One region of the Arthrobacter sp. genome, then DNA from elsewhere that is predicted to be linked to it. Evidence: riboswitches for the same ligand, from Rfam matches in the RefSeq annotation. Region 1 holds a riboswitch; the other holds the start of a gene.
What was found. Region 1 has a riboswitch for cyclic di-AMP ahead of RTN46_RS14885 (LysM peptidoglycan-binding domain-containing protein). Riboswitches for the same ligand answer to the same signal wherever they lie in the genome.
Positions count from the first base shown of each region.

Region 1 (8,507 bases):
CGGCTGGATGACAACGAATCGGCCGGATTCATCGTTGCGCTGGCTTTCCCGGCCAGAGTGGCCCGCCGGGTGGCAGGGATTTCGGGGGAGCAGTACCTGCTGGCGTCCGGAACCCGGGCGGGACTTCCGGCGGACAGCCCGCTGAGGGGCTCCGAATGGCTCGCCGTCGCGGATGTGACGCGGGCACAGGGACGGGCGGCAGCAGGCACGGGCGCCGTCATCCGGGCAGCCGCGCCGCTCCAGGCGGAAACCGCCGAGGCAGCGGCGTCCCACCTGGTTACCGAAATGGTCACTGCGGAGTTCGCCGGTGGGCGGGTCTCAGCGCGCCGGGAGCGGCGGTTAGGTGCCATTGAACTTGCTTCCACACCGGTCCGGGCGACGGCTGCCCAGGGCAGGACCGCCGTGGCAGCGGCGCTGCAGGTCCAGGGCCTGGACGTGATCGGCTGGTCCCCGGCCGCGGACGCGTTACGCCGGCGGCTTGCCCTGCTTCACCGGGAACTGGGTGCGCCCTGGCCGGATGTCTCCGAGCCGGCGCTGCTGGCCCGGCTCGATGAGTGGCTCGGACCGGAACTGGATGCGCTGGCTGGGGGTGCCCGAGCCTCGGGCATTAACCTGATTGATCCGCTCCGCCGCCTGCTGCCCTGGCCGGAGGCAGCCCGGTTGGAGGAGCTGGCACCCGAACGGCTGCAGGTGCCCAGCGGCAACAGGATAGCCGTGGCTTATCCGGCGCTGGACGACGACGGCGCCCGGCCGGTGGTCGCCGTCAAGCTCCAGGAGTGCTTTGGCTGGGCTGGGTCTCCCACGCTCGCCGAGGGCCGGGTCCGGGTGCTGTTCCACCTGCTCTCCCCGGCCGGCAGGCCGCTGGCCGTCACCGACGATCTGGCGTCCTTCTGGGCCGGGCCCTACAACCAGGTGCGCGCGGAGATGCGCGGACGGTATCCGAAGCACCCCTGGCCGGAAGACCCCTGGTCGGCGCGGGCAACGGCACGGACCAAAGCCAAGACATAAAGACATAACTCGTCCGCAGCAACGCCAATGCGCCGCCCTCCAACCGGGTGATACCAGTTGGAGGGCGGCGCCTTGGGGGACGGTCAGGGCTGGGGGGCCGGTTCAGCCAACGCCGTGTCCGCGGCGGCCCATACGCCGTCGAGCACTGCGGATGCTTCCTCCTCGGTGACCCCGAGGGAGAGCGAGATCTCCGTGAGCAGTGGCCGGCGGGCGTGCCGGAGCATATCCCGCTCTGCGTGGGAGAGTCCCTTGTCCAGGGAGCGGATGGTGAGATTACGCACCACCCGCGCGACGTCAACGATCCGTCCGCTGGCGAGCAGCTCGGTATTCTCCTTGAAGCGCCTCGACCATTGGGACTCCTCGGTATCCGCGGCAGCCCGGAGGACCTCCATGAGTTCCTGCAGCTGCGGTGAATCAAGAATCGGGCGCAGCCCAACGTCTTCGGCTTTCGCCGTGGGTACCCAGACCTCCAGCCTGTTGGCATGTACTTCCAGCACCAGGTACTCAGTCTCTACACTGCGGACCATCCTGCTGGACAGCCGGCAGATGGTGGCCGGTCCGTGATGGGGGTGGACTACGGTTTGACCTACGTTAAACGTCAATGTGTTTCCCTCTGGCTGCGTTGAAGCCGGACCCGGCGTCCGTGAGCCGCTGCCCGGGGCAGGGCCAGCGGTGGGACGGTCGTCCCGCCACGTGCACGGATTCCGGTGACAGTAGTGACGGAAGCGCGGCTGCGGCACCACACACATGGGTGAAGGTGCCGGGGAGCCGCGGGTCTGACATAGTTCATTATTTCACGTCTGGGGACCATGTTCCCCGCCTGCGGGCGGGCAGTTCCTATGGGTGGGGCTCATGGGAATTGCTGTGGCGCATGCGAAAGCACCCCGCCTGTTTCCAGACGGGGCGCTTTCGTGCATCCTGCGGACCGGATGGCCGCGCCGGATTAAGGGTTATGCGCGGTAGTAGACCGGGCCGGAGCCAACGTTGACGGACTGGATAACGGTCTGGTTGCCGTTCCAGCCACTGTGAATGGCCTGTCCATCACCGATGTAGATAGCGATATGGGCAAAGCCCATGCCGCCGTCGGCGTAGTAGACCATGTCGCCGGGCTGGGGATCAGACACCGGGGTGCCGTAGGCGGCGAGCTGGGCCGGGGCCAGGTCTCCGACCGAGTGGCCGGCGGCACGGAGGGCTACCTCGACCAGGACGGTGCAGTCCTGGGCAGCGCCGAGCTGCGAGTAGGCAGCGCTCAGCATGGTTGCGCCCGCACCGGAAACTGCAGCGGCGGGAGCAGCCGGAGCAACCGGGGTGCTCAGCGTGGTGAGTTCGGCATAGGCGCCCGGATCCGTGTACGAAGCTGCTGCGGGAGCGGCTTCAACCGGAGCGGCGTAGTTTTCCACCGGCGTGTACGCGGCGGCCGGCTGGATGGCAGCTGCGCCGGCATAGGTGATGACGTCACCCGGGTAGATGATCGAGGCCATGGAGAGGCCATTGAGAGCGAAGACACTGTCCAGGCTCACACCGTAGGTGCTGGCGATCTGGCCCAGCGTGTCACCGGCGACGACGGTGTGGGTGGAAGCGGTCTCCACGGCCGGGGCCGGGGCTTCGACAGCCGGGGCTTCGACGACCGCGGCGGGGGCAGCAGCCACGGGTGCCGGGTTGGCATCATTGGCGACGACGCCGGCCTGGGCCGGGGCAGCCATCCCGAACATGAGTCCGGAGCCGGCAACGACGGCAGCGGCGGTTCCACCGAAGGCGCGGGCCTTGACCGGTGAGACCTGGGCGATAGTCGTCAAGATGGTGGAATTGGCGCGGTGGCGTCCGCGGTTGTTATTGATAGACAAGGAATTACCTCTCCCAATACCTGCGAGGTGAGCTGTCGGGTTCGGATGGGAGTCACCCGGCCGCCGGCCTGGGCCGGTCGGCTTAACCCCAAGGATTCAAAGGATCCAAAAAATTGGGTCCCCCGCCCCTGCCGTCGTTTTGCAAAAGGGGACCTTGGCCAGCGGCAGAGTTAGGTAACAAGCCAAGGACGCCGCACATTTCGTATCGCGGCATGCCGAGGACACTACATGGAATTACAGATGGATTGCAATTCGGTAACGACGCCGTGTTGCTGTTGTGTAGGCCACGTCACCGTGCTAATAAACAGGCGGCTGTCTTCTTTCGTCCATCCCGCAACATTTCCGCAGCCCGGCAGGCCGTCGGTGCTGTCAGTTTTGGCCTCCGGAGCCGACGCTGAGGCAGGTGGAAACGCAGGCTTTTTTTCCGTAAGCCCGGGACGGATGCGCCGCCGCGGGAATACGCTTGAAGGGCCAATATCCAGCGAAGGAGGGTGGCCATGAGTGAACAACCCGGTGGCCGCGGAGCGCGGCTTCCCGTCCAGGGCGTGGTGCGCGAGGTGGTGATTCCTGCCGGCGTCGCAGGCCCGCACCAGCTGATTATGGATGTGCGTTGCTATGCCGTAGCCCAGCCGGACGGAATTGTGGTCATTGACACAGGAATGCCCGACGCCGAGATGGGTATCGGTGCGGCGGTTGAGGCATTGGGCGGTGGGTGGCCCGATGTCCGCGACATTGTGCTGACCCATCTGCACATGGACCATGTCGGTTCTCTTTTTGCTATTGCCGAGCGGGCCCCGCTGGCCGCGATCTACGCAGGCGGGCCAGATTCTCCGGATATTCGGGCACCGCGCCATGTGAGTCCCATCGGTGAGGGTGCCATGATCCAGGACTTGGAGGTGCTTGCCACGCCGGGGCATACGGCAGGACACATCTCGCTTTTCCATGAGGCAACGGGGACGCTCTTCATCGGGGATGCCGCTGCGGTAGCCCAGGGTGAGGTGGTCCGGGGACCCGGGGCATTCACCTCTGATTCCGGCCGGGCAGAGGAGTCCCTGGAGCGGCTTGCTGCCCTTGGCCCTGAGCGCATCCTGTTCGCCCACGGTGCGGAGGTTGATTCACCGAGCGATGCCCTGGCGAGGATGATCGGCGGATCTCACTAATCCAGGTCCGACGCCGTGGCCCGGGCTGTGAACCATGCGAACCAGGCCCCGGCGGCCGTCGTTACGACCGCTGCCGCGGGCAGCAGCACCGTTACCGGCGTGCCTCCGGACGCCGAGACGGCCGCGTAGAGGAGCCAGCACACTGCCAGGACCAAGCCAGCGGCCACTGCGCAAAAGCGCCGGGACTTTCCTGAATCTGCGCTGAGGAATGAGACCACGCTGGCCGGGCAGGCAAATGATGCACCCAGCGCCGCGCCGCCGAGCAGGGTCCAGAGGATGTAGCTCGTCAGCTCCTGGGACTCCACTGACGCTGCGTAGAGCACTTGGAAGTTCAGGATGGCCAGGGCCATGCCCGCCAATGCGCCGATAGGAATTAGGAAGAAGACAGACCTGCGGGGCCGCGCGGGGGTGTTGCTCATGGATTCAACTCTATCGCCGGTCGGTGACTGCCCGGCGAAGCAGGTTGCTTTTATGAATGACTCAGAATAACTGGTAGCGTCTTAGCCAGGCACCGAGGCCCAGCGCCGGGAAAACCCGCTGCGGTTCAACGCAGGTGCCAGCCGGCACCTGGCGTTGACAAGGTGCCCCCAGACATCACCACAGGACTGGAAAGTCCTGCGGTCTGCGCTGCCCAGCGCCGCCCCGGTTCTTCGGCACCGCAGCTGCCGGACGTTGCTTCCGCACCGGCGCCGCAGCTGCCGGACGTTGCTTCCACCCCATGACCCAGGAGAGAACTCTTGTTTAAAACCAAAAACCAGTCAGTACCCACCGCCGCCGCAGCCATGACCAGCCCCCTGGGCGGAAGCTACGTTGCCGTCTTCGACCGCGCCCAGGCAGCTCCCGGAACCACCGGCGGCAGCTACGCCGGTACGGCTGGCCACGGAATGCCGGGCCGTGGAGCCGACAGCTATGTGGCCCGGTTTGACGCGGCTCCCCGCGCTGCCCGCACCCGTGGCAGCTTCGTGGACACCCAGTACTAGACCCCGCTCCAGTAGGATGAGGCGTCGGCGGCGGACCCGCCGGCCGCTGGACTATAGACAGGGAACTCCGTGGGCGCGATGGATGACATGCTGGGCCCGTCCGAGGTAGCCGCGCTGAGCGGCATCCTCGCCGGCGCGGCTCCGGGAATCAGCTGGGAGCCGCTGCGGAAAACCGGCGGCCGGCTGGCGCCCTTGTCGCTCCGGTCCCGCACCGATCTGGTGGCGGATGCGCTGGTCCTGGCCTTCGGCAGCTATCCCGTGGCCGCTTCCGCGTACCGGCTGGCTCTGGCAGATCCGGTCCTCACCGGTTGGATCCTGTGGCCTGTGACTGAGTCTGTGACCACCCTGGCGCTCCAGGAGGGGGCCGGTGCAGCGTTCGATGACGCCCTCGACCTGCTTGCCGAACTGACACCCCGACTGACCAGCGAATTCGCCATTCGGCGCCTGCTCGAGGCTGATCCCGGGCGGGCCCTAGAGCGAATCCTGCCGTGGACCGGCCACCCGGATCCGCACGTGCGGCGGCTCGCGAGTGAAGGTACCCGCCCTTACCTGCCGTGGGCAATCCGGGTTCCGGCGCTGCTTGCCAGGCCGGAGGCCACACTTCCCATCCTCGACGCACTCCATAACGACCCATCCGAGTATGTCCGCCGCTCAGCCGCGAACCATCTCAATGACCTCGCCCGCCATGCTCCCGAGCAGGTGGTGGAAACCGCGGGCCGGTGGCAGGCCACCGGCACACCGGGCAGCTCCTGGGTTATCCGGCACGGCCTGCGCACACTGGTGAAAAAGGGCCACCCGGGCGCGCTGGCGCTAATGGGCTTTGATGCGGCAAATATTTCAGTGACGGGTCCGTACGCACCCGCCCCAATGCTGCGCCGTACGCTCCCGTCGGAACTTGTGTTCGGTGCGGACCTGACTAACGACGGCGATGCTGAGGCACGCCTGGCAGTGGACTACGTGGTTCACTACGTCAAAGCCCGCGGTTCGACGGCGCCGAAGGTCTTCAAGCTTGCGGTATTGGAACTGGCCCCGGGGGAGTCACGCCAGGTTTCGGCCCGCCACGCCCTGCGGCAGATGACTACCCGCCAGCATTATCCGGGCGTGCATGCCGTGGAGCTGCAGGTCAACGGGATCCGCCATGGCCGCCTGGAGTTTGAACTAACCGTCTAAGCTCAGGCAGTCCGTCTGAGGCAGGGGCTTCAGTTGGTTTCAGGTGGCCGAACACCTACGACGCGGCCAAGGTCCTCCAGCGCCGCCAGGAAGGTCTCCTCCCGCATGGGGACATCACCCTGGAGGGACGGCCAGCCGTCGGCCATCACCACCGCAGCCGCGGAAGCGGCACCGATAGTGAGCAGTGCCTCCCGGCGGGCGTTCTCCGGCCCGATCAAGCACCGTTCGGGGTGACGCTCCAGCCAATCCTGGACCGCGGCCACCAGCTGCGACTGGAGCAGCGAGAGGGAAGCGGACGTGATTCTGCCCGCTTCGGGATGCCCTGCCAGGAGCTGCTGGCGCCCCCGCGCCACCTCGGAGTTCATGTTCGCGTGACCAATCGAGGTGATCGTCAGATGGAATGCCGCCAGGGGAAGGTTGTCCGCGTACCGCTCCAGTACGCCGTCCGCCGGTGCTCCGGTAACCAGATGGATCGGGCGGCCGAAAACTGCCGCTTCCCTGCTCGGGAAATAGTTGAAGAACGTACCCCGTGAAACCTCCGCGCGCCGACAGATTTCGGCGACGGTTACTGATTCCGGCCCCTGCTGCACGGCCAGGCTGACGGCTGCCTCTTCGATGGCGTTTTCCGTGGCGCGGCGCTTGCGCTCCCGCAACCCGGAATGTGTCGCGATCATGAAGGCTCCTCTGTGATCGAACTTATATACTCTGACCAAAGTTGGACCTGGTCCATTTTTGATCCCCCGGGAAAAACCAGCCTACCGGAGCAACACAGCTCGTGGAGCACGCCTTCGCTCCCTACCAGCAAGGAGCAAGACGTGACAGTGACCGCGCGGCCGACAGACCAGCCAAGACAGGACGACGGCTACTTCGGCCCGGACAGTGTCAGCTGGCGGCTCTATGCCGATCCTTCGTCGAAGCTCGGCGGTATTGCCGCGCTGCTGCTGCAGGCGCTCAACCCGAACATGATGCGCCTGTTTTCCGCGGTCAGCGTCACGGGCGAAGACGCAGCCGCCCGCGGGGAGCGGACCGGCCAGTACATCGACACCACCATCTTCGGAGACAAGGCACACGCGGACGCCGCTGCCCGCTCCGTCCGAGGCATGCACAAACACGCGACCTGGCAGGACCCCGCGACCGGCGAAACGCTGCGCGCCGAAACGGAAAGCTGGATGGACTGGACCCACAACACGCTGGTCTTTGCCGTGCTCCGCGCAGCTGACGCCTTTGGGCCCAGGCTGACCCCTGAGGAGCAGGACCGGTTTGTCCTGGAGCAGCACATCTCAGCGGAACTCGTCGGGATAGACCCTGCACGGCTGCCCGCCACCCGCCGCGCCCTGGAGGACTACATCAACGGGCAGCGCCACTGGATGGCCCTGTGCCTGCCGGCCGCCGAAGTCAGCCAGGCAATCCGCAAACCGTCCCTGAAGGGCAATCCAGTGAAGGTCTGGACCGGAATCGTCATTCAGGACGGCATCCTGTCCCTGCTGCCGGACTGGGCGCTTTTGCTCTACGGGGTGGCCGGCCGGCCGATGAACCTGCGCAGCGCTGCAAAGACCACAAAGGGCATGATGGCCGCTGCACGCCGGAACCACTCCTATGAAAATGTCATCACCGACCTGACGACCAAGGTCGACACCCATCCATACCGAAAGGTCCGCAACCGTGCGGAGGCCTGAGGCATGGTGAAGGCCCCGATGCCGGAGAACCGGGTCCGGCCGCCAAAGGCGCGGCCCGATAACCTCCGCTTCCGCACCCTGGTACCGGGCCTGCTGCGGGCCGGCTGGATGACGCTGCGGCTGGGAGGCTGGCGTCTGCTGGCACTTTACGCGGCCACCCAGGCTGTGCTGCTGCTGTTGTTCTCGCCGGTTATCCGCTGGATGTTCACGGAGGCATTGGCTGCGGCAGGGCTGCACGCCGTGGATTCCGCAGCGTTGGTTTCCGTACTGGGCAACGGCGGGTCAGTGGCCTGGATCGCCGGGCTTTGCGTACTGGCTGTGCTGGGTGTTTCCCTCCAGCTGGCGCTCCTGGTCCTGGCAGCCGCCAGGGTCCGCGCCGGCCTGACCCTGAGGCCGGCGGCCCTGGCACGGGAGCTCCTTCCGGTGCTCAGGCGCCTCCCGCGGCCCGGCTCGCTGCCGCTTGCGTGGTATCTGTTCCTGGTCCTTCCGCTGGCGCAGGCCGGGTTCTTTTCGGTGCTGACCCACTCCATCGCGGTGCCAAACTTTATTTCCGGTGAACTACTGAAATCGACGTCGGGCATTATTGCGTATGTCATTTTCCTGGTGGCTGTCGGAACGCTCGGCACCCGCTTTGCCCTTGCCTTACCGATTTTCGTGCTCGGGCGCGTT
Region 1 is NZ_DALZXY010000104.1:1,222-9,728, forward strand. It holds partial or broken gene RTN46_RS14875 (ATP-dependent helicase C-terminal domain-containing protein) at 1-1,008, shown strand, start outside; gene RTN46_RS14880 (CarD family transcriptional regulator) at 1,092-1,757, opposite strand; gene RTN46_RS14885 (LysM peptidoglycan-binding domain-containing protein) at 1,959-2,852, opposite strand; cyclic di-AMP (ydaO/yuaA leader) riboswitch at 2,856-3,006, opposite strand; gene RTN46_RS14890 (MBL fold metallo-hydrolase) at 3,350-4,012, shown strand; gene RTN46_RS14895 (hypothetical protein) at 4,009-4,431, opposite strand; gene RTN46_RS14900 (hypothetical protein) at 4,750-4,992, shown strand; gene RTN46_RS14905 (DNA alkylation repair protein) at 5,071-6,162, shown strand; gene RTN46_RS14910 (TetR/AcrR family transcriptional regulator) at 6,192-6,836, opposite strand; gene RTN46_RS14915 (oxygenase MpaB family protein) at 6,978-7,838, shown strand; partial or broken gene RTN46_RS14920 (glycerophosphoryl diester phosphodiesterase membrane domain-containing protein) at 7,842-8,507, shown strand, end outside.

Region 2 (22,735 bases), on a different contig from region 1:
GCGGGGCCTGCGGCGGTACGGGACTGAGGCCCCGCACCGGCTAGACGGGTTTCCCGATGTCCGCCGCGTCCTGGATGGAATACGCGTAACCTTGCTCCGCAAGGAACCGCTGCCGCTTCGCCGCGAAGTCCTGGTCCAGGGTGTCGCGGGCGACGACGGTGTAGAAATGCGCTGCCCGGCCATCGGCCTTGGGCCGCAGCAGCCGCCCGAGCCGCTGCGCTTCCTCCTGGCGGGATCCGAAGGACCCGGAGACCTGGATGGCCACTGAGGCCTCAGGCAGGTCGATCGAGAAGTTCGCGACCTTGGAAACCACCAGGGTCTTCAGCTCTCCCTTGCGGAACAGATCGAAGAGCCGCTGGCGTTCCTTCACCGGAGTCTCGCCCTTGATGACCGGGGCATCCAACCGCTCAGCCAGCTCATCCAGCTGGTCGATGTACTGCCCGATCACCAGGATCTGGTCCCCCTCGTGGCGGTGGACCAGCTGCTCAACCACTTTGGATTTGGTTTCCGACGTCGAACACAGCCGGTACTTGTCGCCGTCCTCCGCCATGGCGTAGGCAACCCGCTCGTCCCGGGGCAGGTCCACCCGGACCTCGATGCAGTCGGCGGGCGCAATGTAGCCCTGCGCCTCGATATCCTTCCACGGCGCGTCATAGCGCTTGGGTCCGATCAGCGAGAACACCTCACCCTCTCGGCCGTCCTCCCGGACCAGGGTGGCGGTCAGGCCGAGCCGGCGGCGTGCCTGCAGGTCGGCAGTCATCCTGAAAATGGGAGCCGGCAGCAGATGGACCTCGTCATAAATGATCAGGCCCCAGTCATTGGCATCCAGCAGCTCCAGGTGCGGATACAGCCCGCCCCGCTTCAGCGTGAGCACCTGATAGGTGGCGATCGTAACCGGCCGGACTTCCTTCACCGCGCCGGAGTATTCACCGATCTCGTCCTCCGTGAGAGACGTCCGCTTCAGCAGCTCATCCTTCCACTGCCGGGCGGACACAGTGTTCGTCACCAGGATCAGAGTGGTGGTGGAGCTGGTCGCCATGGCGGCAGCGCCCACCAGCGTTTTTCCGGCTCCGCAGGGCAGGACAACGACGCCGGACCCGCCGGCCCAGAAGTTCTCCGTGGCCAGCTTCTGGTAGGGACGCAGCGCCCAGCCGTCCTCGTTAAGCAGGATGGGGTGGGGCGTTCCGTCAACGTAGCCGGCAAAGTCCTCCGCGGGCCAGCCGAGCTTGAGCAGCAGCTGCTTCAGCTGTCCCCGCATGGCGGACTGCACCACCACGGTTTCTCCGTCGATCCGCGGACCCAGCAGCGGCTGGATCTTCTTGGCGTGCAGCACTTCTTCAAGCACCGGGTAATCGTTGGTCCGCAGCACCAGTCCGTGCTGCGGGTCCTTCTCCAGCCGCAGGCGGCCGTACCGGGACATCGTGTCCTCGATGTCGATCAGCAGTGAGTGCGGTACCGGGAAACGGGAATAGGTCAGCAGCGTGTTCAGCACCTGCTCCGCATCCAGCCCGGCAGCCCGGGCGTTCCACAGTCCCAACGGCGTCAGCCGGTAGCTGTGGATGTGCTCGGGTGCCCGTTCCAGCTCCGCGAAGGCGGCAATCGCATGGCGCGCTTCGGTGGCTTGTTCGTGGTCCACTTCCAGCAGGATGGTCTTATCACTTTGGACAATCAAAGGTCCGTCAACCATGTGCTGGGCTGCCCTCCACTATTTCCACGTCCATTATCCGATGTATTGACACTACGCGCTCAACGTCCCGGCGCGGGTCGAAGACCCGTACGCGGCCTTCGCCCACTGACAGGGGAACAAAGATCTCCTGCCGCTCATTCCCCTGGCTGTCCACCACGCCCATGCGCACTGAGCTCTTGGTTCGGATGGCCGTGCGCAGGGTTTCCAAGCCCACCAGCGGCATGGACTCATCATGTTTCGGTGCTCCGGCGGGGCCGCGGCCGCGCAGGGCTGCGAGCTGGGCCTCAAGGTCCGCTTCGCTCAGTTCCCACTGGTTCACCCGGACCCGGGAGGACGACGCCGCGGGGACCGGCGGGCGGGCGTGGGAGCCGTTGGCTTCGCGGGCCTGGCCCTCCATCACCGGGGCATAGCCCAGGTCACGGATCGCCAGGGCGAGCTCCTGGGGGGTGGCCGCCGAGGCGATGACGGTGGGCGCGATCCGGGTGAGGCCAAGCGTTGCGGAACGCGGGTCGGCCATCAGGGCGTTCAACCCCGTTTCGTCATCACTGCGCAGGTAGCTCCGCGCCGCCCCGATGCGCAGGCGGCCGTGCCGTGAGGCGGTGTCTTCCACCAGGTAACGCAGCGGCTGGGGGACCTCGGTAGCGGAGTAGTGCGCAAGGAACTCAAGGATCGAGGCCGCATCCAAGTCAGCGTCCAGTGCCCGCCGGATCGAGTCCGCGGAGAAACGGTAGATTGCTGCCGGGCCCTGGCCTTCCGGGGTGGAGATCAGCGCCAGCTCGCGCGCCACGGCCGGATCCAGGTAGCCGGGCGCGACGGCGGTGAGGTCCGCCTGCAGCAGGAAGGAACTGAGCGGCTCGGGCAGCGCTTCACGCAACCTGCCAGTCGCCCGCTCAAAGTCGGATGCGGCAACGGCCTCCCCAAGTTCGGTGAGGGCTCCGGAGCCAATCAGGCCGAGTTGCGCTGCCTCCTTCAGGATCCCCGGAACGAGGCGGGCAAACCGCCGCTGAAGCCGCGGCTGGTGCCAGGTGAGGGCGCTGACCAGGTCCTCGGCGTCGAACGCGCCGGTATGCGCCTCCTGATCCACGCCGGCGGCCGTCAGGGCAGCGAGCATTTCCAAGGCGCGGCGCCGCACCAGCGGAGCGTCCGGACGGGAGAGTTCCCCGGCGAGGGCATTCAGGGATCCTCCGCCGGGCAATGGGCCGCCCACCAGCGAAGGCGCCCTGTCCGCTTCCAGCCAGGCCTCCACCAACCGGCGCCACTGCAGCTCGCGGTCCAGGGTTAGCCAGTCGGTCTCCGCCGTTCCCCAGCGGGCCGTGGCTGCGTCCAGTACCAGGAGGCCAGAGAGCGCAGCCAGCTCCAGCAGCCAGGCGGTTGCGCCGATGTCCAGCCGCAGCGCTTCGGAAACCCGGCGGACCTCCCGGACCCCAACCCCGCCTGAGCGCAGGGTGCCCACAGGCGCGGTTGCGGCCAGGGCCAGGAGCTCGGTGATCAGGCGAAGTGTCTCGGCAACGGCTCCGAACGCGGCGTTGTCCCTCAGTGTGTTGGGCACGGCGCGGGGCACCGGGGTTACGGGGTCCAGCTGGAAATCGGAGACGATCACGTGGCCGCGCGAAGCTTGGCCCACCGGCCGGGGGAGCTCCACATGCAGTGCGTCCAGCGGCACCAGCAGGCCGTGCGCCACGAGCCATTCCACCGGAGTCGGTGACGGGTTGTCGAGGACGGCTCGGCTGATGGCGGCCTTCTTCGGGATGGTCCCCACCGGGGAGTACTTGAAGCGTCGAAGCAGATCGCCGGTCTGCGGCGGTGCGTCAGCCAGCATTGCCTCCCATCCGGCCGGATCGGAGACCAGATGGTGCAGGGAGTGGGCAGCGGTGGACGGGGTGTCGGCCATTTCGATGGGAAGGCCGCGTTGGCGCAGGCCTTCGACGATTCCGACCAGGCGCTGGCCGAACTCCGGTTGCTGCGCTGCCAGCGTGGAGTACGGCCGGCCGAGCCCTGCGGGGTAGGCACCGAGGGCTTCACCGAGCACGGAGACGGGCAGGTAGAACCGGCGCCCGGCGTCGGCCTTGGGAGCGCCAGGATGCGGTGTGGCCCGGCGCAGGAGGGCGAGGCTGTGCAGGTAGCCCAGTATCCCGTCCAGCGCTTTGATGGTGGAGCCGGCAATGGCGGCCTTAAGCCAGGACGCCGTGGTGCTCAGGTGCGAATCCTCGTTGGTTGTCAGGTCCAGTGCTTCCAAAACCTGTAACTGCGGGGCCGTGAGTTTTTCCAGGGCGCGTTGTACGCTGATGCGGGTTGACGCGCGGGCCGCGAGGGCCTGGAAATCCGGTACCGGCGGGAGGACCAAATCCGGCCGGGCGGTCAGGAGCTCACGCAGCTGTTCGTCACTGCGCGCTGCTAGGTCTTCAGCCAAGGCTCGGATCGCGGACATCGTCCAATACGTTACCCGAGTGGGACCAAAAACAAACGGGTCAGCCGCGCCGCCGGTGCACGATTGAGTCAATTACCAGCCCAGCCATCAGGAGGAACGCGGCCGGCAGGGCATAGAACGCACCGGCTGCGAAGCCGGGCCAGATACTCTCGCCCTGAAGCGCTGTCAGTAGGAGGGCACTAAGGCTCACGACACCTGCCGCGGCCAGCACACCGGCGAGGACTGTCAAAACGAGCCGTGCCGGAGAGCGCCGGGTTCGGGGTGGGGTGCCCGGCCCGATGCTTCCTGCAGCGTTTCCGAAGGTGGGTTCGGCAGGATGTCCGGCGGTTTTTCCGGTGTTGGGGAGGCGGGGGTCCATGGGAATAAACGCTAGCAGCTAAAAATCCACGCCGAGAAAGCGCTCTCCGGAGGCAGAATCCGGGGCACAGGATATTCTAAAGGGAACAGACTTCCCCGTAGTATCTCTGAAGGTGCCCGGCTGCAACGGCAGGGACGTGCAGTATTTTGTAACCAGTATTGATGCAGCACGGGACGCATCGCAGATGCAGTAAGAACGGCTACGACAACGTGCGGGCGATAGCGCCGCATCCATTATCTAAGAACGAGGTAAGCGAAGTGCCCATCGGCAAGGTCAAGTGGTTCGACACTGGTAAGGGATTCGGATTCCTGGCCACTGACGACGGCCAGGAAGTTTTCCTGCATGCCTCAGCGCTTCCCGCCGGTGTGAGCGAGGTGAAGCCCGGAACACGCATGGAGTTTGGTGTGGCCGACGGACGCCGCGGCCCCCAGGCGCTCTCCGCCCGGATCCTCGAGGCTCCGCCGTCGGTGGCTAAGGCCACACGCAAGCCTGCGGATGATATGGCTGTGATTACGGAAGACCTTATTAAACTGTTGGATGGGATTTCCAACGGCCTGCGCCGCGGCAGGTACCCGGAGAAGAAGCTAGCAACCAAGGTCGCCGCGGTACTGCGGGCCGTCGCCGACGACCTTGACGCATAGGAGCAGATTCTCCGAGTGAACACCAACGACACGACCATCCCAGAAGAACAGCCCAACAAACCTGCGGCACGGAAGGCGCTCCGCCGTCCGTCCAAGCCGGATGCCGTGCTGGCTGCTGCCGTGGAGAGCGCGCGGGCAGGCCTGCTGGAGGTTGTGCCCGAGGCGCAGATCGGCGACTACATCGGCGCGTTCCCCGAAGCGGACCGTCTGGTAACCCACCGGTTCCAGGCCAACCGTCCGGGCTACGGTGGCTGGCAGTGGTTCGCCACCTTGGCACGTGTTCCCCGCGGCAAGGTGGCCACGGTCTGCGAGGTAGGACTGCTGCCTTCGGAGGACTCGGTCCTGGCCCCGGAGTGGGTCCCCTGGTCCGAGCGGATCCGTCCGGAAGAGGCCGCTGCGGAGGCTGCCGAGGCCGCGGAGGCGGAGGCCGGCTCGCAGTCCGCGGACGCGCCGAAAAACGAGAACGCCGGTTCCGGAGCGGAACCGGCGCAGCAGGACGAGGAGCAAGCGGGTCCTGAGGACGTAGCCGCCCAGGCGGACGCTGAAGCTCCGGATGCAGAACGGGACGGCGCACCGAAGACTGTGTCGATGGAGGACGAATAACTGGTGAGTGTTTGGAACGCGGTTCATCATCCCGGAAGGGAGGGGTGAACCTAAATGTTCCGTTCACTCCGTATCTTCAACTACCGCATCTGGTTCGTTGGGGCACTCGTCTCCAACATTGGCACCTGGATGCAGCGCACCGCCCAGGACTGGCTGGTCTATGACATCCTGACCGAGCAGGACGCAGCCGCCATGGGTATTGTCATGGCGCTGCAGCTTGGGCCACAGCTGCTCCTGGCGCCCTGGGCCGGACTCATCGCAGACACCTATAACCGCCGCAAGGTCCTCCTGACGACCCAGATCGCGATGGCTGCCCTGGGCGCCGGGCTGGGCCTGCTGGTGCTTTCCGGGCAGGCGCATCTCTGGCATGTCTACGCCTTCGCCCTCGCACTGGGCGTGGTTTCGGCGATCGACGCCCCGGCGCGCCAGAGCTTCGTTTCAGAGGTGGTCAGCGAAGAGAACCTGCCCAACGCCGTCGCCCTTAACAGTGCTTCCTTTAACGGTGCCCGGATGATCGGTCCGGCTGTCGCAGGCCTGCTGACCGTGGCCGTCGGTCCGGGCTGGGTCTTCCTGATCAACACGGTCACCTTCGCCGCCATGATCCTGGCGCTGCTGAAGATGCGGTCGGGTGAACTCCGGGTCCTGCCCAAGGCTCCGGCGGGGAAGGGGCGGATCCGTGCCGGACTGAAATACGTGCGGTACCGCCCGGACCTGATCATGGTGCTGGTGGCCATCTTCATCGTGGGGACGTTCGGGCTGAACTTCGCCGTCTATATCGCGGCGATGGCCCGGACCGAGTTCGGACAGGACGCCGGGATCTTCGGCCTGCTCAACTCGATCATGGCCATTGGCTCGGTCGCCGGTGCACTGCTCTCGGCGCGGAGGGACAAGCCGAGGCTGCGGTTTATCTTCGGTGCCGCGGGTGCGTTCGGCTTCTCCTGTGCGGTGGCAGCGCTCTCACCCACCCTGTGGATCTTCGCGCTCTCGCTCATCCCAACCGGACTTTTCGCCCTCACCCTGATGACCAGCGCCAACGCCTATGTGCAGACGACGACGACGCCCGTTATGCGCGGGCGGGTGATGGCCCTGTACTTCGCGATCTTTATGGGCGGCACGCCGCTGGGTGCCCCGATCGTCGGATGGGTCTCCAACTCCTTCGGCCCGCGGTGGAGCCTGGGGGTCGCAGCGGCGTCGGGGCTCATCACAGCCGTCATTGGCCTGGTGTGGGCCTGGCGCTCCCACCATCTGCGGGTGCACTACGACCGCACCGTGCGCCGCCGCCTCGTCGTCACGACCCGGGACACAGAACAGGACCCTAAGTAGCACTTAGGGTCCTGTCCGGTGCCGCCGGCGGCGGGACGAACGCCCGGGTGGCTACGAGTGTTCGATCACGTAGTCGATGCACCGCAGCAGCGCGCTGACGTCCTCCGGCTCGATCGCCACGAAGGTGGCAATGCGCAGCTGGTTGCGGCCGAGCTTGCGGTACGGCTCCACATCCACGACGCCGTTGGCGCGCAGGGTCTTGGCGATCGCCGCGGCGTCGATCGAGTCATCAAAGTCGATCGTGGCGATGACGTTGGACCGGTCTTCGGGGCGGGTAACGAACGGGGACGCGACCGCTGAAGCTTCGGCCCAGGAATAGATCCGGTTGGCCGAGTCTGCCGTGCGTGCGGCGGCGAAGGACAGCCCGCCGTTTTCGTTGAGCCACTCGACCTGGGAGTTCAGGGTCACCAGTGTGGAGAGTGAAGGCGTGTTGTACGTCTGGTTCAGGCGCGAGTTATCGATCGCCGTCTGCAGATTCAGGAAGTCGGGAATCCAGCGGTCCGATGCGTTGATCCGGGCGGCGCGTTCTATCGCAGCCGGGGAGAACATTCCAAGCCACAGGCCGCCGTCGGAGGCAAAGTTCTTCTGCGGAGCGAAGTAGTAGACATCTGCCTCCGCGAGGTCGACGTCGAGGCCGCCTGCAGCGGAGGTCGCATCGACCAGGACCAGGGAGCCTTCATCTGCACCCGCCACACGCCGGACCGGAGCTGCAACGCCCGTGGAGGTCTCATTCTGCGGCCAGGCATAGACATCCACGCCGGCTTCGGCGCGGGGATCGGGGCGGGTGCCCGGCTCGGCCTTGAGAATGCTTGATTCGGCCAGGAACGGTGCCTTGTTCGTCGCGGCGGCGAACTTGGAGCCAAACTCGCCGAAGGACAGGTGCTGCGCCTTGTTTTCCACGAGGCCGAAGGACGCGATGTCCCAGAACGCCGTCGAGCCGCCCACACCCAGTACAACTTCGTACCCTTCGGGCGCGGAGAAGAAGGAGGAGAGCCCCTCGCGGATAGACCCAACCAGATTCCGGACCGGAGCCTGGCGGTGGGAGGTGCCCAGCAGCTTGGCACCTGCCTGCGAAAGCGCCTCGATCTGCTCGGGGCGAACCTTGGAAGGACCGGCACCGAAACGCCCATCCTGGGGAAGAAGTTCTGCGGGGATCGTAACTGTGGCGGTTTCGCCCATTTTTGTTTGCTCCAAGCGGGTTGGCAGGGTGCTGAAGATACTCCTCTATTCTGCACCCCGGCCCCGTACTGGACGTATTTGTGAACGGGAGTTGGCGACCAGTCCGGGGCGGGCACAATTGCCCCGGGATTGGCGCCATGGGCTAACGTGGAAACGAACCTGCGGCGCGGTCTGCACCGCTGAGGTTCTACACCCTTTCTTCCGCACGAATTCTAGGAGCGGCTGGTCATGACGGACCTCATCGACACAACTGAGATGTATCTTCGAACCATCCTTGAACTCGAAGAGGAGAACATCGTGGCCCTGCGGGCGCGCATCGCCGAGCGCCTGCGCCATTCCGGCCCGACGGTGTCGCAGACCATTGGACGGATGGAGCGGGACGGCCTGGTGGTGGTTGCGGGAACCCGGCAGCTGGAACTGACCGAGCTGGGCCGGCGCCGTGCCACGGAAGTGATGCGCAAACACCGTCTGGCCGAGCGCCTGCTGGCCGACGTGATCGGGCTGGACTGGGCCTATGTCCATGACGAGGCCTGCCGCTGGGAACACGTAATGAGCGAACGGGTCGAGCGGCGGCTTTACGACCTTTTGGGCCGCCCCACAGAGTCGCCGTACGGCAACCCCATCCCGGGGCTCGAGGCCCTGGGCGGAACAACCGCAGCGGCTCCGGCTGCCGGCTACATGGACCTGGTCTCCGCAGTCGGTGCGGCCGAACCCGGAACCCAGATGAACCTGCTCCGGCTGGCCGAACCGATCCAGGTGGACCCCGAACTGCTGGCGCAGCTGGACGAGGCCGGGTTGCGCCCGGGCGCCTCGATCACTGCCGAGGTGGCCGGGAGCTACATTTCGGTCCGCGTTCCGGGGATCGAGGGAGCCTTGGAACTGCCGGCGGAAGTGGCTGCGCACGTGTTCGTGTCCGGCCAGGCCTAGTCCTTTCATCCACGCGGGTAACGGAATGGTATCTTTTGGGATTTTTCCCCTATAGTGACTTCTGACTACAGCAACAACACCGCTAACCGGTCCGACAGCCGAACCCTGCCACTGGACCGCAGGTGCAACCGTTCGCAGGCAGGGGCGGAGGACCCATCAAGCGGCAGTCTCACTGCCTTGGGGTGAAGCCTCCGAGCAGCGCAGGATCGTCCGCAAACCGCGGATTCCCCTGGGCGTCGTGGGCCGAGTTCTCTACTCGAATCCGACAGCTAACTTCGCAGGCTTTGTAGAGAGGGAACCACTTGTCGAAGCATGCCGCTTCGGGCAGGCGCAGGGCCGAGACTACGGCCGCTCCACTGCGTCCACGCACCGCCGCACGGTCCACTGCCGCCCCGTCAGCTGGACGGCGCCGGGCTGAACCCGTCCGCCGCCCGCTGGGAGGCTCTGCCCAGAAATTCGCCATCACCGCCGCCGCCTCCGGGCTGGTGTTGACCGTTGCCCTGCCAACGACGGCAGCGGCGGTGGATCCCGTACTGCCCCCGGAGGCAACGGCAGCGCCGGCCCCGGTTTCGGCTGATCCCAACGCCACGCTGGAGTTCGACCGAGCCGCCCTGACGAGCAAATTCGATCCGGACGCGAAACTTCAGGGACTCACTGTTGCCGGCACAGATGTCACGCCTGCGGCTGCCAAGGGCACCCTTGCCACTCCGCTGGATTCCGAACTGGTGGAGACCTCCTCCTTCGGATACCGGGTAAGCCCGATCACCGGCACCGCAGGCGAACTGCATACCGGCCAGGACTTCGCCGCAACGTGCGGCACGGAAGTCACGGCGGCCGCCAGCGGCACGGTCAAGTCCGCCGGGTGGCACCCGTACGGCGGTGGAAACCGCGTGGTGATCGATCACGGTAACGGCGTGGAAACCACCTACAACCACCTCTCGGCCATCAGCGTGTCTGTGGGCGACGAACTCGAGCGCGGCCACCTGGTGGGCGCCAGCGGCACCACCGGCGCCTCAACCGGCTGCCACCTGCATTTCGAGGTAATGGTCAACGGCACTCATGTCGACCCCCTCGGCTGGTTGTGACCGCTCCAACACCCTTTCGTGACCTGAGCGTGACATTTCCTTGATGTTGTTATATTCTCGTCACCGTGCCTGATTGGCCAAAGATCAGACACTCTCAGACAGTTCGCCGAGCTCTGCCACTGTTCGAGATCCGTTCGCAAAAATCGCATGGCAGAGGCGGGGGAACCAATTTCGGGTTTCGCAAGAAGCCCTAGGGGTTAAGTTGCCGGACTTAGCAGTCCAGCAACCGGGTGACTCCCATCCGAATCCGACAGCTCACCTCGCAGGCGTTGGGAGAGGCAAAAACTGTGTCAACAATCACTTCTGGCCGCCATCGTGCTGCCCACGTCCAATCCAGCCCGCTTACGGCGCTCTCGAAGGCCGTAACCGCTAACGCAGGGAACGTCGGCCGCCAGGCCGCAGTCGTCGTCGCAGCTTCCGGACTTGTTCTGGCTGCAGGCATGCCGGCTCAGGCAGCATCGGTTTCCACCGACCGCCAGGCCCTTGAAGCAACCCCTCTCAACGTTGTGACCTCCAACGGGACCGTTACGGTCTCCGAGCAGGCACCCTACGATCTTCCGGTTGCACCCCTGGCCGGCTCGCTCTCCGGAGCCGAAACCCGCGCCCAGATCGCTGCTGCCGAACTTGCTGCCGCCGAAGAGGCTGCCGAAGCCGCTGCCGCCCAGCAGGAAGCTTTCGCTGCCCAGCAGGCCGCCGCCGCACCGGCACCGGCCTCCACCGGCGTCACCACTGCCTCTTCCGCACCTGCAGCACCGGCACCTGAAGTTAGCGCCAGCGGCGTTGCAGCCGGCCTCGTTGCCTCCGCCTACTCGCAGATCGGCGTTGCCCAGGACTGCACCGCCATGGTCGAGAAGGCCCTGCGCTCCGTCGGCAAGTCCGTCGGTGACCTCGCCCCGGGTCAGTTCTTCGCCTACGGCGCCGTAGTCGGCTCGCCCCAGGCCGGAGACCTCGTCATCACCGGTGGCCACGTGGCCATCTACGTCGGTAACGGCCAGGTCATCAGCGGTGGCCTCAACGGTATGAACACCGGCCTCCACTCCCTGTCCGACCTTCCCGGTGCAAGCTTCGTCCGCGTCAGCTGACGCCTAGTTGCCTGATAAACGGAGCACACCCTTATGACCTCGACTATTGAGCGCGCCCGTCACCGTGCGCCGGTCCAGCGCACAAGTTCACTGACCGCGCTGGCCGACGCCGTTACCTCCAATGCCGGAACAGTTGGCCGCCAGGCTGCCGTGATCGCGGCTGCCTCCGGCCTGGTGCTGAGCACCGGTATCGCTGCCAACGCGGCCGGACCGGAAATCTCCCGCGATGTGCAGACCAGCAAGCTGGATCTGTCCTCCATCCCGCTGCAGGTACCCACGGACGCGGTTGGTCCTGAGCTCACGTTCGCGCCGGTACCCGGCGTGATCGTGGCTGAAGCACCTGCCACGCCCGATGTTACGGTTCAGTCCCAGGAAATCAGCCCCGAGGCTGAAGCTCCCGCCCAGGCCGGAACTGCCCAGGCCGGAACCGCCCAGGCAGGGACAGCTGCTGCTGCACCCACCCACACGGCTCCGCCTGCCTCCTCCGGCACCGCCGCGACGATCGCAGCCGCTGCATACGCCCAGCTCGGCGTTATGCAGGACTGCACCATGCTCGCTACCAACGCTCTTGCAGCGGCTGGCATCAACTACCACGGATGGCCGGCGGGTTACCTCTCCCTCGGCCGCACCGTAAGTGCAGCCGAAGCAATTCCCGGCGACCTGATCTACTACGCCGACGGCGGCATGGGCATGGCCCACATCGCTGTGTACGTGGGCAACGGACAGGCCGTCCACGGTGGCTTCTTCGGCAACCAGACCGTCGTTGCTCCTGCCGAGCTTGGCTCGGGCGGCGTGTACATCCGCGTTGGCGGCTAGCAGCAAAACCAGAACCTGACACAGTTCGCCAAAGGACCTTCCCCCATGGGGGAAGGTCCTTTGTTGTTTCCGCCCTGCTTATGCCGGAGACTGCAGCGGATTCCCAGCTGTGGATTCGCGCCGCTTAAATGGCGGGAATTGCCCCTCCCGGCTTACTCTTGCATGAAGATTCGAAGTACCGCGGTGTAACGGTGGACTTATTCTTTTGCCGGACCTGCGGGAAGGCGTAGAGGAACGTGCATGCGAACCCTGGTTCTGAATGCGGGCTACGAGCCGCTGGCCGTCGTGACCTTCCGGCGCGCGCTGGTGCTTGTGCTGACCGGGAAGGCCAGCGTGCTGGCGGAGACGGGTGAACCTGTGGTTAGCCCCGCCGACGTCTTTGCGCGGCCATCTGTCATTCTGCTAAACCACTACGTCAAGATTCCCTACCGGGAAGGAACCATTGCCACCCGCCGGGGGGTCTTGCGGCGGGACGCACATTCCTGCGCCTACTGCGGCAAGCAGGCCTCCACGGTGGATCATGTGGTTCCAAAATCCCGCGGGGGCGAGGACAGCTGGGAGAATCTGGTCGCTTGCTGCCTGCGCTGCAACAACAATAAAGGGGACACAACGTTGAACCAGCTCGGCTGGAAGCTCCGGTTTACCCCTCGGCCGCCAAGCGGCGCCCGCTGGCAGATCCGGGAACTTGAGCAGCCGGCCGCCCAATGGAGTCCGTTCCTCGGGGACACGGCTGCCTGATGGACCTCGAACCGGAACAGTTGCCCGCTTTCAATGCGGTTGTGCTCGCTGGCGGGCGGTCTTCCCGGCTGGACGGGGTACCCAAGGCTGGCCTGCTCTACAACGGGCAGACCTTGCTGGAGCGGACGCTGGAGGCCGTCAGCCACGCCGGCTGCGTGGCGGTTGCTGGTCCCGCGGAGCTGGAAGCCTTCCTGCCTCGGGAACGTAGTTTTATGGTCCGCGAAGACCCTCCCTTTTCCGGCCCGGCAGCCGCCGTCGGCGCCGCCCTAAGTGCCCTCTACGGCGAAGGCCAGACGGCGGACGGCAGCCGGGCACGGCCATGGACCCTGGTGCTGGCCTGCGATATGCCGGCATCGGCGGGTGCCGTCCGGGCACTTCTTTCCGAGGCAGCCAGCGACCCGGCGCAGTCCGTTATGGCGCGGGACAGCAGCGGAGCCCTCCAGCCGCTGGCCGCGCTCTACCGAACCGCGGATCTGCTGCGCGCGGTGAATGGACAGCCAGACGGGCTGGAAAATCTATCAATGTTCCGCCTCCTTGCTAGGGTGCAGTGGAGAGAGGTTGCCGTACCGGAGGGAAGCACCGCTGATGTGGACACCTGGGCTGATGCCGGAAAGTGGGGGATCAGGCCAGGCAACCGCACTGCCTGAGTCCCCTGACGGTCCCGCAGCGACGCCTAACGAAGGAGCCATGATGGGAAGCCAACAGCAAACACTCGAGGCCTGGACGCAGCAGCTGCTGCGGAGCCTGGAATTGGAGGGAACCGCAGTTGATATTGACGCGGTCCTGGACCTGGCGGCGGCGGCAGCCCACAATGTTGTCCGTCCGGCGGCACCGCTGACGACTTTCGTTGCAGGGCTGGCGGCAGGACTGGCCGCGGGCAGCGGGCAGGCAGACGAAAACCTCGCCATGCGGGCCGCCATCCGGGCAGCTCACCGGGAATGTGAGGCCGCAGCGGCTCCGGAGGCGGGCAAATGAACGGGCCGGTGCCGGTGATTCTGCCCCTGCAGCCCAACACATCCTGGGAACAGGCCCGTAAGGCGGCGTATGCCGCGGCACGGCCGCTGCCGTTTGAGACGGTGCCCCTCGCTGAAGCACTGGGCCAAACCTTGGCGGAGGATGCCGTCGCCCTCCAACCAGTGCCGCACTATGCGTCCTCTGCCATGGACGGCTGGGCCGTGGCTGGCGCCGCGCCCTGGACGATCGTCTCTGCGGAGGAACCAGAACAGGAACGCTGGCAGATCCATAAGGAGTCCGGCCGCCGGCCGCTGCAGCCCGGCGAAGCCGTGCCCATCCTTACCGGCGGCCTGATGCCTGTGGGCGGAGAAGCCGTTCTCCGGTCGGAGAACGCCCTGCTGAGCGAGGGTGACCCGGCGACGCTGGTCCCGGGACCCACCGCACGAAGCGATGAACCGCGTCCGGGAGAACACATTCGGCCGGCTGGCGAGGAGGCAGCGGCGGGGGAGACCGCCATCGCAGCCGGGACCGTCCTGAACCCGGCGCACATCGCACTGGCCGCCGTCTGCGGCCATGACACCCTGCCCGTGCTGCGTGCCCCGCGCGTATCCCTGCTGCTCACGGGTGACGAAGTCATCGAAGCCGGACTGCCCGATTCGGGCCAGGTTCGGGACACCTTCGGACCGCAGCTGCCGCAGCTGATCGGCATGCTGGGTGGACGTGTCGACTCGGTCTACCGCCTGGCAGACCGGCTGGAGGACGTGATCGCCGCCCTCAGTACCGACGCCATCGATGAAGCGTCACTTGCGATGTCCTCCGGGGACGTGCTGGTGACCACCGGAGGCACAGGAACCTCCTCTGCAGACCACCTGCGGCGCGCACTGAGCGCCGTCGACGCTGAACTGCTGATCGACGGAATTGCCATGCGCCCCGGGCATCCCACCCTGCTGGCACGCCTGCCGGATGGACGGTTTGTCGTGGCCCTGCCGGGGAACCCTCTCGCAGCCATGATGGCGGTCTTCACCGTGCTCCAGCCGCTGCTGGACGGCCTTCGGGGCGCGGAATTCGCCAAGGAGCGCCATGTCCTGGCGGGCGTCGACATCGATCCGATGCCCGGCCGGACCCGACTGGTTCCAAGCCGGATCCAGGACGGGCGCTCCGTGCCCTCGCAGTACTACCGCTCGGGAATGCTGCGGGGACTGGCCGACGCCGACGCCGTGATGGTGATCCCCGAAGCCGGCTGCACCGCGGACGAAGCCGTCACTGCGCTGCCGCTGCCATGGCGCGTGCGGCAGGCTCCAACCGGATAATCACCGATTTGGAGGTTGGGGTGCCGCTGACATCGGCAACGGAGTCCAGCGGCACCAGCACGTTCGCCTCGGGGAAGTAGGCGGCGGCGCACCCTGCCGTGGTGTTGTAGGCAACGGCCCGGAAATTCTCCGCCCGGCGCTCCACCCCGTCGTCGTACTCTGAAATCATGTCCACCTGGTCGCCGTCCTGCAGCCCGGCTGCCGCCAGGTCAGCTGCGTTGACGAACACCACGCGCCGCCCGCCGTAGATGCCTCGGTAGCGGTCGTCCTTGGCGTAAACCGTGGTGTTGTACTGGTCATGCGAACGCAGGGTCTGCAGGATCAGCCGGCCTTCTGGGACTTTCGGATACTGCAGTTCATTGTCCGTGAAACGCGCCTTGCCGGTCGCCGTGGCAAAATTCCGCCCGTCCCGCGGTCCGTTGGGGAGCACGAATCCGCCGCCGCCGAATTTAATCTTTGCTTCGAACCCCTCAAAACCGGGAATCACGTTTTCAATATGCCGACGGATGAGGGAGTAGTCGGCGCGCGCACCGATCCAGTCCAGTTTCGGTGCGTTTTCCCGGAATGGTGCCTGGGAACCGGTGAAAAGCCGTTCCGCGAGCTCGCACACAATGGCAATCTCCGAGCGGACCTGCGGCCCGGGCGGGTCCAGCCGGCCCTGGGAAGCATGAACGGCGCTCATGGAGTCTTCCACCGTGACGCGCTGGTCGCCTCCGGCCTGTGTGTCCCTGTCGGTGCGCCCCAGGGCAGGCAGGATCAACGCACGGCGCCCATGCACCAGATGGGACTTGTTCAGCTTCGTTGAGACTTGGACAGTCAGTTTGGTGTTGCGCAGCGCCTGCTCGGTGACGGCGGAGTCCGGCGTCGCACGGATGAAGTTACCGCCCATGGCCATAAACACCCGTACTTTTGAGTCACGCATCGCCCGGATCGCGTTGACCGTATCGAAACCATCGGGGCGGGGGGACGCGAACTCGAATTCGGCGTCGAGCCGGTCATGGAAGGCCTGGGGCATCCGCTCGAAAATTCCCATGGTGCGGTCGCCCTGGACATTTGAGTGCCCGCGGACCGGGCAGACCCCCGCGCCCGGGCGTCCCACGTTGCCCTGGAGCAGGAGAACGTTGACGACGTCGCGCAGCATCGGCACCGAGTGCTTGTGCTGGGTGAGGCCCATGGCCCAGCAGACAACCGTGGACTTCGCCGCGATCATGCGCGCACCGGCGGCTTCGATCTGGGCCCGGGTCAGGCCGCTGGCGAGGCAGATCTCATCCCAGGAGGCCTTCCGAAGCGTGGCGAGATAGGCATCCAGGCCGTCCGTGTAGGCAGCGATGAAGGAGTGGTCGAACACGTTTCCATGCTCTTCTTCCTGCTCCAGCAGGAACTTGCCCAGCCCCTGGAAGAGAGCCTGGTCCCCGCCGAGGCGGATCTGCAGGAAGTCATCGGCCAGCTGGGTGCCGCCACCGAACTTAGTGCCGAGCATGCCCGACGCCGTCTGCGGGTTATCGAACCGGAGCAGGCCTGCTTCGGGCAGCGGGTTTACCGCGATGATCACCGCACCGTTCTTCTTGGCGCGTTCCAGGGCGGTGAGCATGCGCGGGTGGTTGGTGCCGGGGTTCTGCCCGGCCACGATGATCAGCTCCGAGCCCTGGACGTCGTCCAGGCTCACTGTTCCCTTGCCGATTCCGAGCGTTTCGGTCAGCGCCGAGCCCGAGGACTCATGGCACATGTTGGAGCAGTCGGGCAGGTTGTTGGTGCCGATGCCGCGCACCATCAGCTGGTACAGGAAGGCAGCCTCGTTGGAGGTCCGTCCGGAAGTGTAGAAAACGGACTGGTCAGGGGAATCCATGGCCGCCAGCTCCTCGACAATGATGTCGTAGGCGCCCTCCCAGCTGATCGGACGGTAGTGGCTGGCGCCGGCGTCGAGCACCATGGGGTGGGTGAGCCGGCCCTGCTGCCCAAGCCAGTAGTCATCCTTCTCCAGCATTTCGGCCACCGAGTGTTCGGCGAAGAATTCCGGGGGCACCCGGCGTTTGGTGGCTTCCTCCGCCACGGCCTTGGCACCGTTTTCGCAGAACTCAGCTGCATGCCGTTTGTCGCCTTCCGGCCAGGCACATCCGGGGCAGTCAAAGCCCTTCTTCTGGTTTACGTGCAGCAGAGTCTGCGCGCTGCGCAGAGGCCCCATCTGGTCGAAAGAGAGGCGGATGGAATTGATGACCGCGGGCAGGCCAACCGCATGCGTCTTCGGCTCACCGACCCGTAGTTCGGTTTCGTCGATTCCGTTCTTCGGAGCCTTGCTTGGCATAGCCACCACGTCCTTGTGCAGGAAATCACCTAGTCTGAAGTCAGGCCAGTCTAAGACTTTATTGAGGAGCGATGGGATGGGACGTGTTTCACGGCGTGCCCGAATTACACGGTTCCGCACGGACGGAACCATCAGCCGGCGTGATGACATGCTGGCGGGTGAGGAACCGCTGGAGATCCGTTTCGAGGGGCGTTCCTTCACGGTGACCATGCGCACTCCGGGCGACGACTTTGACCTGGTGGCCGGGTTCCTGGTCTCTGAAGGAGTTATCTGGGAGGCCGGCCAGCTCATCAGCCTGCGGTACTGCGCCGGGGTGGATGAAGACGGGCAGCAGACCTTCAACGTGGTTGATGTTCAGCTGCGCCCCGGAACCCCGCTCCCGGACACCGGCATGGAGCGGCATGTCTATACCTCCAGCTCCTGCGGCATCTGCGGAACGGCTTCCATTGAGGCTGTCCGCAAGTCCTCACACTTCGATGTCGCCTCCGACGGGGTGCGGGTTCCCCTGGAGGTGCTGGCCTCGCTTCCGGATAAGCTCCGCGAACAACAGGCGCTTTTTGAGAAGACCGGAGGCGTGCACGCTGCGGGCCTGTTCACCGCCGAGGGGGAGCTGCTCTGCCTGCGGGAGGACGTGGGACGGCACAACGCGGTGGACAAGGTGGTGGGGTGGGCGCTGCGCGCAGGGCTGCTCCCGCTGCGCGGTACCGTGCTCCAGGTGTCCGGCCGGGCTTCTTTTGAACTTGTTCAAAAAGCGCAGCTGGCCGGTATTCCCGTGCTGGCCGCCGTCTCCGCACCGTCCGCACTGTCCGTGGAATTGGCCCAGGATGCCGGTATGACGCTGGTGGGCTTCAGCCGGGGCACATCGCTGAACTGCTATTGCTTCCCAGAGCGGATCGAAGCGAAGGCAGCGGCTGTCGCCGGGGCGAGCAGCGGAGCGGGCACGGGAGCCTAAGAGCTGGGGAGCAGGACCTCGACGCAGGTGCCCTCGCCCACGGTGGAGCTGATTGAGAGCTCTCCACCGTGCTGGTGGACCATGTCCTGGACGATTGCCAGACCCAGTCCGGTGCCCGGAATCGCTGCAGCTGTGGCGTTTGAGGCACGGAAAAACCGGCTGAACAGCTTGGGCTGGTCCTCTGCCGGGATGCCGATGCCGGTGTCCTGGACGCGGACGCGGACCATGGGAGCGGCACCGGCCTCGCCCGGGAGCGGATCAGCCTGGATCCGGACGGACCCATTTGGTGGGGTGAACTTCACCGCGTTGGAGACCAGATTGGTGAAGACCCGCTCAAGCTGTTCCCTGTCCCCGTCCAGCCGAAGACCGGCTTCCGCTGCGTCCAGGGTGAGGCTGATGTTCCGGCTCGCCGCCGCCGGGGTCAGCGACGCGAGGACCTGTTCCAACAGATCCGCCAGGAGAATTTCCTCCACGTCCAAGCGGGTTTCTTCCGCATCGGTGCGGGAAATGGTGAGCAGGTCGCCGATGAGGTGGTTCAGCCGGTTCGCGTTGCGTCCGACGATTTCGAGCATCTGCGCGATCTCGGGGGACAGCCCACCCCCGGAGCCGTCCAGGATCAGGTCAAGATAGCCGGTGATCGAGGTCAGCGGGGTGCGAAGCTCATGGTTGATTGTGGCCACAAAGTCTGTTTTCTCCCGGTCCAGCTCCCGCTGGCGGGCCAGGACAGTGCGCTGGGCGGTAATCAGGTGACCCTGCACCAGTCCGTGGGCAAGGTTGCCGCTGACATGCTGGATCAGTGACAGTTCGGTGGGCGTCCAGATCCGGGCCATGTTCTCCCCGGCGAGCCAGATGATGCCGAAGGGCCTGTCGCCGTGGCCGAGCGGGACGATGACCGAGGTGCGCAGCCCCGCAGACCGCGGAGCCGGGAAGAGGATCGGATGGGTGTCGCACTCCGGATCAAGATGGTCGCGTGCTGCAAGCATCTTGCCGTTATCCCACAGCAGGTCAGCCACAGCGGCCGCCTGCGCGGGGTCAGGTGCCGGTATGGAGGCAACCGATCCGGGCCGGCTCCAGGAGTTCGTTAGTTCCGGAACCCGCTCGTCCGGGAACGTGGTGAGCGAAACGTGGTCAGCGCCGAAGGCGTCTCCCAGCCCGGCGACAACAGCGTCCGCCATGATGTCCGGGTCATTGGTGGCCCGCACCGCGGCCGAAATAACGCGGGTCTTTCCCCGCAGGATGTTGTTGACCTCCCGGCGCCGGCGCACGGCAAGCGACTCCGCGCGGATCAGGGCCGCCCGGTAGGCCAGTTCGGTGCCGGAGAGCGGACTCAGTACGAAGTCGGTGATGCCCCGCCGGACCATGTCCTCGACGTCGAGCAGTTCGCCAGAGGTGATCAGGATGACGGGCGGTCCGGAACCTTCCGCGGACGGGAGCAGCCAGCGCCGCAGATCGGGGCCGGCGGCTTCCACTGCGGCTGTGTCGACGACGGCGAGGACAGGAAGCGGGCCTTCCAACGTGGTTCCGCTGGGCACCGGACGCAGCCGCGCACCCGCCAGCGCTTCCTCCACGGATCTCCGCAGCCCGGCGTCACTGACCGCAACCAGTGCCGGCAGGTCTTCGCTGCGACCGTCCGTAAATGTTCCCTCGTGGGTCGGCGCCGTCGGCATAGCGGCCTTTCGTTCCGGGGGCCCGGCTCGGTGCGGACCGTTTGCAGTGTATCCCAGCGGGGGCCTGTTCCCCGTGGCGCGGGACACAGATTACGGGCGTGTCTGCCCCGGGAATTCAACGAAGCCGCAAGCCGTTATGCACCGGGACGGAAGAGCTGCGCAAGAGCCTAAGCTGGAAGTTGCCGTTACTTAAAGGAAGTCGTCACATGAGCATGGAAGGCGCGGCCTGGAGTTCCCTTCACAAGATCTCCACCGCCAAAGGCACAGACAAGAAAATTTCGCGCGAGACCCTGAAACGGATCTTCGCGTTCGCCTCGCCATACCGGCGGCAGCTCATCGGGTTCCTGCTGCTCTCCACCGGAGGGGCTTTCCTCGCGGTCGCAACCCCGGTCCTGGCCGGCGAAGTGGTTAACGCGATTGTCGCCGGAAGTGCTGTGGACAGGGTGCTCTGGCTGTCCGGCCTGATCGCAGTGGTCGCGGTGGCCGACGCCGGCGTCTCACTGGCGACGCGCTGGTTCTCCTCCAGGATCGGTGAACAGGTGATCCTGGACCTGCGGACCTCGGTATTCGACCATGTCCAGCGGATGCCGATCGCCTTCTTCACCCGTACCCGCACCGGTGCGCTGGTGAGCCGGCTGAACAACGACGTCATAGGGGCGCAGCAGGCATTCAGCGGCACGCTCTCCGGAGTGGTCAGCAACATTGTTGCCCTGGTGCTGACGCTGATCGTGATGCTCACGACCTCGTGGCAGGTCACCGTCCTGGCCATGCTCCTGCTCCCGGTGTTCCTGCTCCCGGCCCGGCGGATGGGTGGACGGCTCGCGGCGCTGCGCCGTGAGGCTGCGAACCACAACGCATCCATGGGCACACAGATGACCGAGCGGTTCTCCGCCCCCGGCGCCACCCTGGTGAAGCTCTTCGGCCGGCCGGACCAGGAATCCACGGAGTTCGCCGTCCGCGCGGCCCGGGTGCGGGACATCGGCGTGAAGACCGCCATGATGCAGTCCATCTTCGTGACTGCGCTGACCCTGGTCTCAGCGCTGGCGCTGGCCCTGGTCTACGGCCTGGGCGGCTACCTGGCCCTGACCGGCAGCCTGAACACCGGCGACGTCGTAACCCTCGCCTTGCTGCTGACCCGCCTGTATGCGCCGCTGACTTCGCTGGCAAACGCCCGGGTGGAGATCATGAGCGCCGTCGTTAGCTTTGAACGGGTCTTCGAGATACTTGACCTCAAACCGCTTATCCGTGAAAAGGAACAGCCGGCGCCGGTGCCGGAGGGGCCGCTGGGTGTGGAATTCGCGGATGTCACCTTCGCCTACCCGACGGCGGACAAGGTGTCCCTCGCGTCCCTGGAGGACGTGGCCGTCCTGGACAGCCGCGGCGGGGAGGACGTGCTGCATGATGTTTCCTTCCGGGTAGAACCGGGACAGACCGTTGCCCTGGTGGGTAGTTCCGGGGCCGGGAAGTCAACGATTGCTCAGCTGCTTTCGCGGCTGTACGACGCCGACAGCGGTGCCGTTCGGTTCTCCGGCACGGATGTCAGGGACCTCAGTTTCGCGGGAATGCGTTCTGCCCTGGGCATGGTCACGCAGGACGGACACCTCTTCCACGAGAGCATTCGGTCCAACCTGCTCCTCGCCAATCCGGAGGCCAGCGAAGCCGAGATCTGGGATGCCCTGCGCCGGGCCCGGCTTGAGGACCTCATCCGGTCCCTGCCCGATGGCCTGGAAACCATGGTGGGGGAGCGCGGCTACCGGCTCTCCGGCGGGGAACGCCAGCGCATGACCATTGCCCGGCTGCTCCTGGCCCAGCCGCGGATCGTGGTGCTCGATGAAGCGACCGCCGCCCTGGATTCCACCTCGGAAGCAGCGGTGCAGGCGGCCCTGACCGAAGCGCTCGAAGGACGCACCGCCATCGTGATTGCCCACCGGCTCTCCACGATCCGCAACGCGGACCGGATCCTGGTGATCGAGAATGGGCGGATTGCGGAACAGGGCACGCACTCGCAGCTACTGGCGCAGGACGGCCGGTACGCCGAGCTCTACCGCACCCAGTTCGCGGAATCCGACGACGCCGCTCCGAGTGCGGGCACTTCGTCCGGTATCAGCGCGTAGCCGCGCGGCTTGCGGCCCCGCCGGCGGGTCCCCCGCCGGCGGGAGCCTCCTCGATGCGCGCTCGAAACTCGGGCTAGAGCGGCTTTGCCTGATCTGAATCCGCCGGACCGGCGTCCAGCTCCCGCAGGATTTGATCGACGAGCTGGACGTAGGCGGCTGTGACACGCGAGGTGTCACCGGTAATGACCAAGTCGAGTTGTAGACCCCACACGACGGCAGTCATCAAAGTGGCCTTCTGCAGTGCGTGCGGCTCGCTGTAACCCGACCGGCGGTATCTGGCGGTCCACAATTCGAGCCATTGCCCAAGGGCGCTGTGCGGAACGGATTGATCCTCCGGGCGAGATCGTCTTTGGTGAAGGATGATCTCAAGATCAAGATTCATCGCCTGCACATTGGAGACGCACCAATTCCAGAACTCATAGAAGAGTTTTGCGTCCAAGACGTCGCCGTCCAACATGGTCCTGGCTAGGTCCGCCTGGCGTTTTTCCACGTGCTGAACAACCGTCGCCAGCAAGTCTTCTTTGGTGCCGAATGTGCTCACCAACGGGAAAGTGCTGATTCCCAGATCG
Region 2 is NZ_DALZXY010000003.1:39,115-61,849, reverse strand. It holds gene RTN46_RS01185 (DNA repair helicase XPB) at 41-1,687, opposite strand; gene RTN46_RS01180 (helicase-associated domain-containing protein) at 1,680-4,115, opposite strand; gene RTN46_RS01175 (hypothetical protein) at 4,156-4,473, opposite strand; gene RTN46_RS01170 (cold shock domain-containing protein) at 4,731-5,114, shown strand; gene RTN46_RS01165 (DUF3027 domain-containing protein) at 5,130-5,717, shown strand; gene RTN46_RS01160 (MFS transporter) at 5,772-7,040, shown strand; gene serC (phosphoserine transaminase) at 7,092-8,219, opposite strand; gene RTN46_RS01150 (metal-dependent transcriptional regulator) at 8,448-9,146, shown strand; cyclic di-AMP (ydaO/yuaA leader) riboswitch at 9,233-9,445, shown strand; gene RTN46_RS01145 (M23 family metallopeptidase) at 9,449-10,231, shown strand; cyclic di-AMP (ydaO/yuaA leader) riboswitch at 10,326-10,514, shown strand; gene RTN46_RS01140 (NlpC/P60 family protein) at 10,519-11,313, shown strand; gene RTN46_RS01135 (NlpC/P60 family protein) at 11,347-12,129, shown strand; gene RTN46_RS01130 (HNH endonuclease) at 12,370-12,867, shown strand; gene RTN46_RS01125 (NTP transferase domain-containing protein) at 12,867-13,514, shown strand; gene RTN46_RS01120 (DUF6457 domain-containing protein) at 13,555-13,842, shown strand; gene RTN46_RS01115 (molybdopterin molybdotransferase MoeA) at 13,839-15,131, shown strand; gene RTN46_RS01110 (FdhF/YdeP family oxidoreductase) at 15,082-17,433, opposite strand; gene fdhD (formate dehydrogenase accessory sulfurtransferase FdhD) at 17,510-18,385, shown strand; gene RTN46_RS01100 (ATP-binding protein) at 18,382-20,052, opposite strand; gene RTN46_RS01095 (ABC transporter ATP-binding protein) at 20,259-22,166, shown strand; gene RTN46_RS01090 (hypothetical protein) at 22,240-22,735, opposite strand, start outside.
Region 2: linked by a shared signal. The riboswitch ahead of RTN46_RS01140 (NlpC/P60 family protein) and the one ahead of RTN46_RS14885 (LysM peptidoglycan-binding domain-containing protein) in region 1 are both predicted to bind cyclic di-AMP.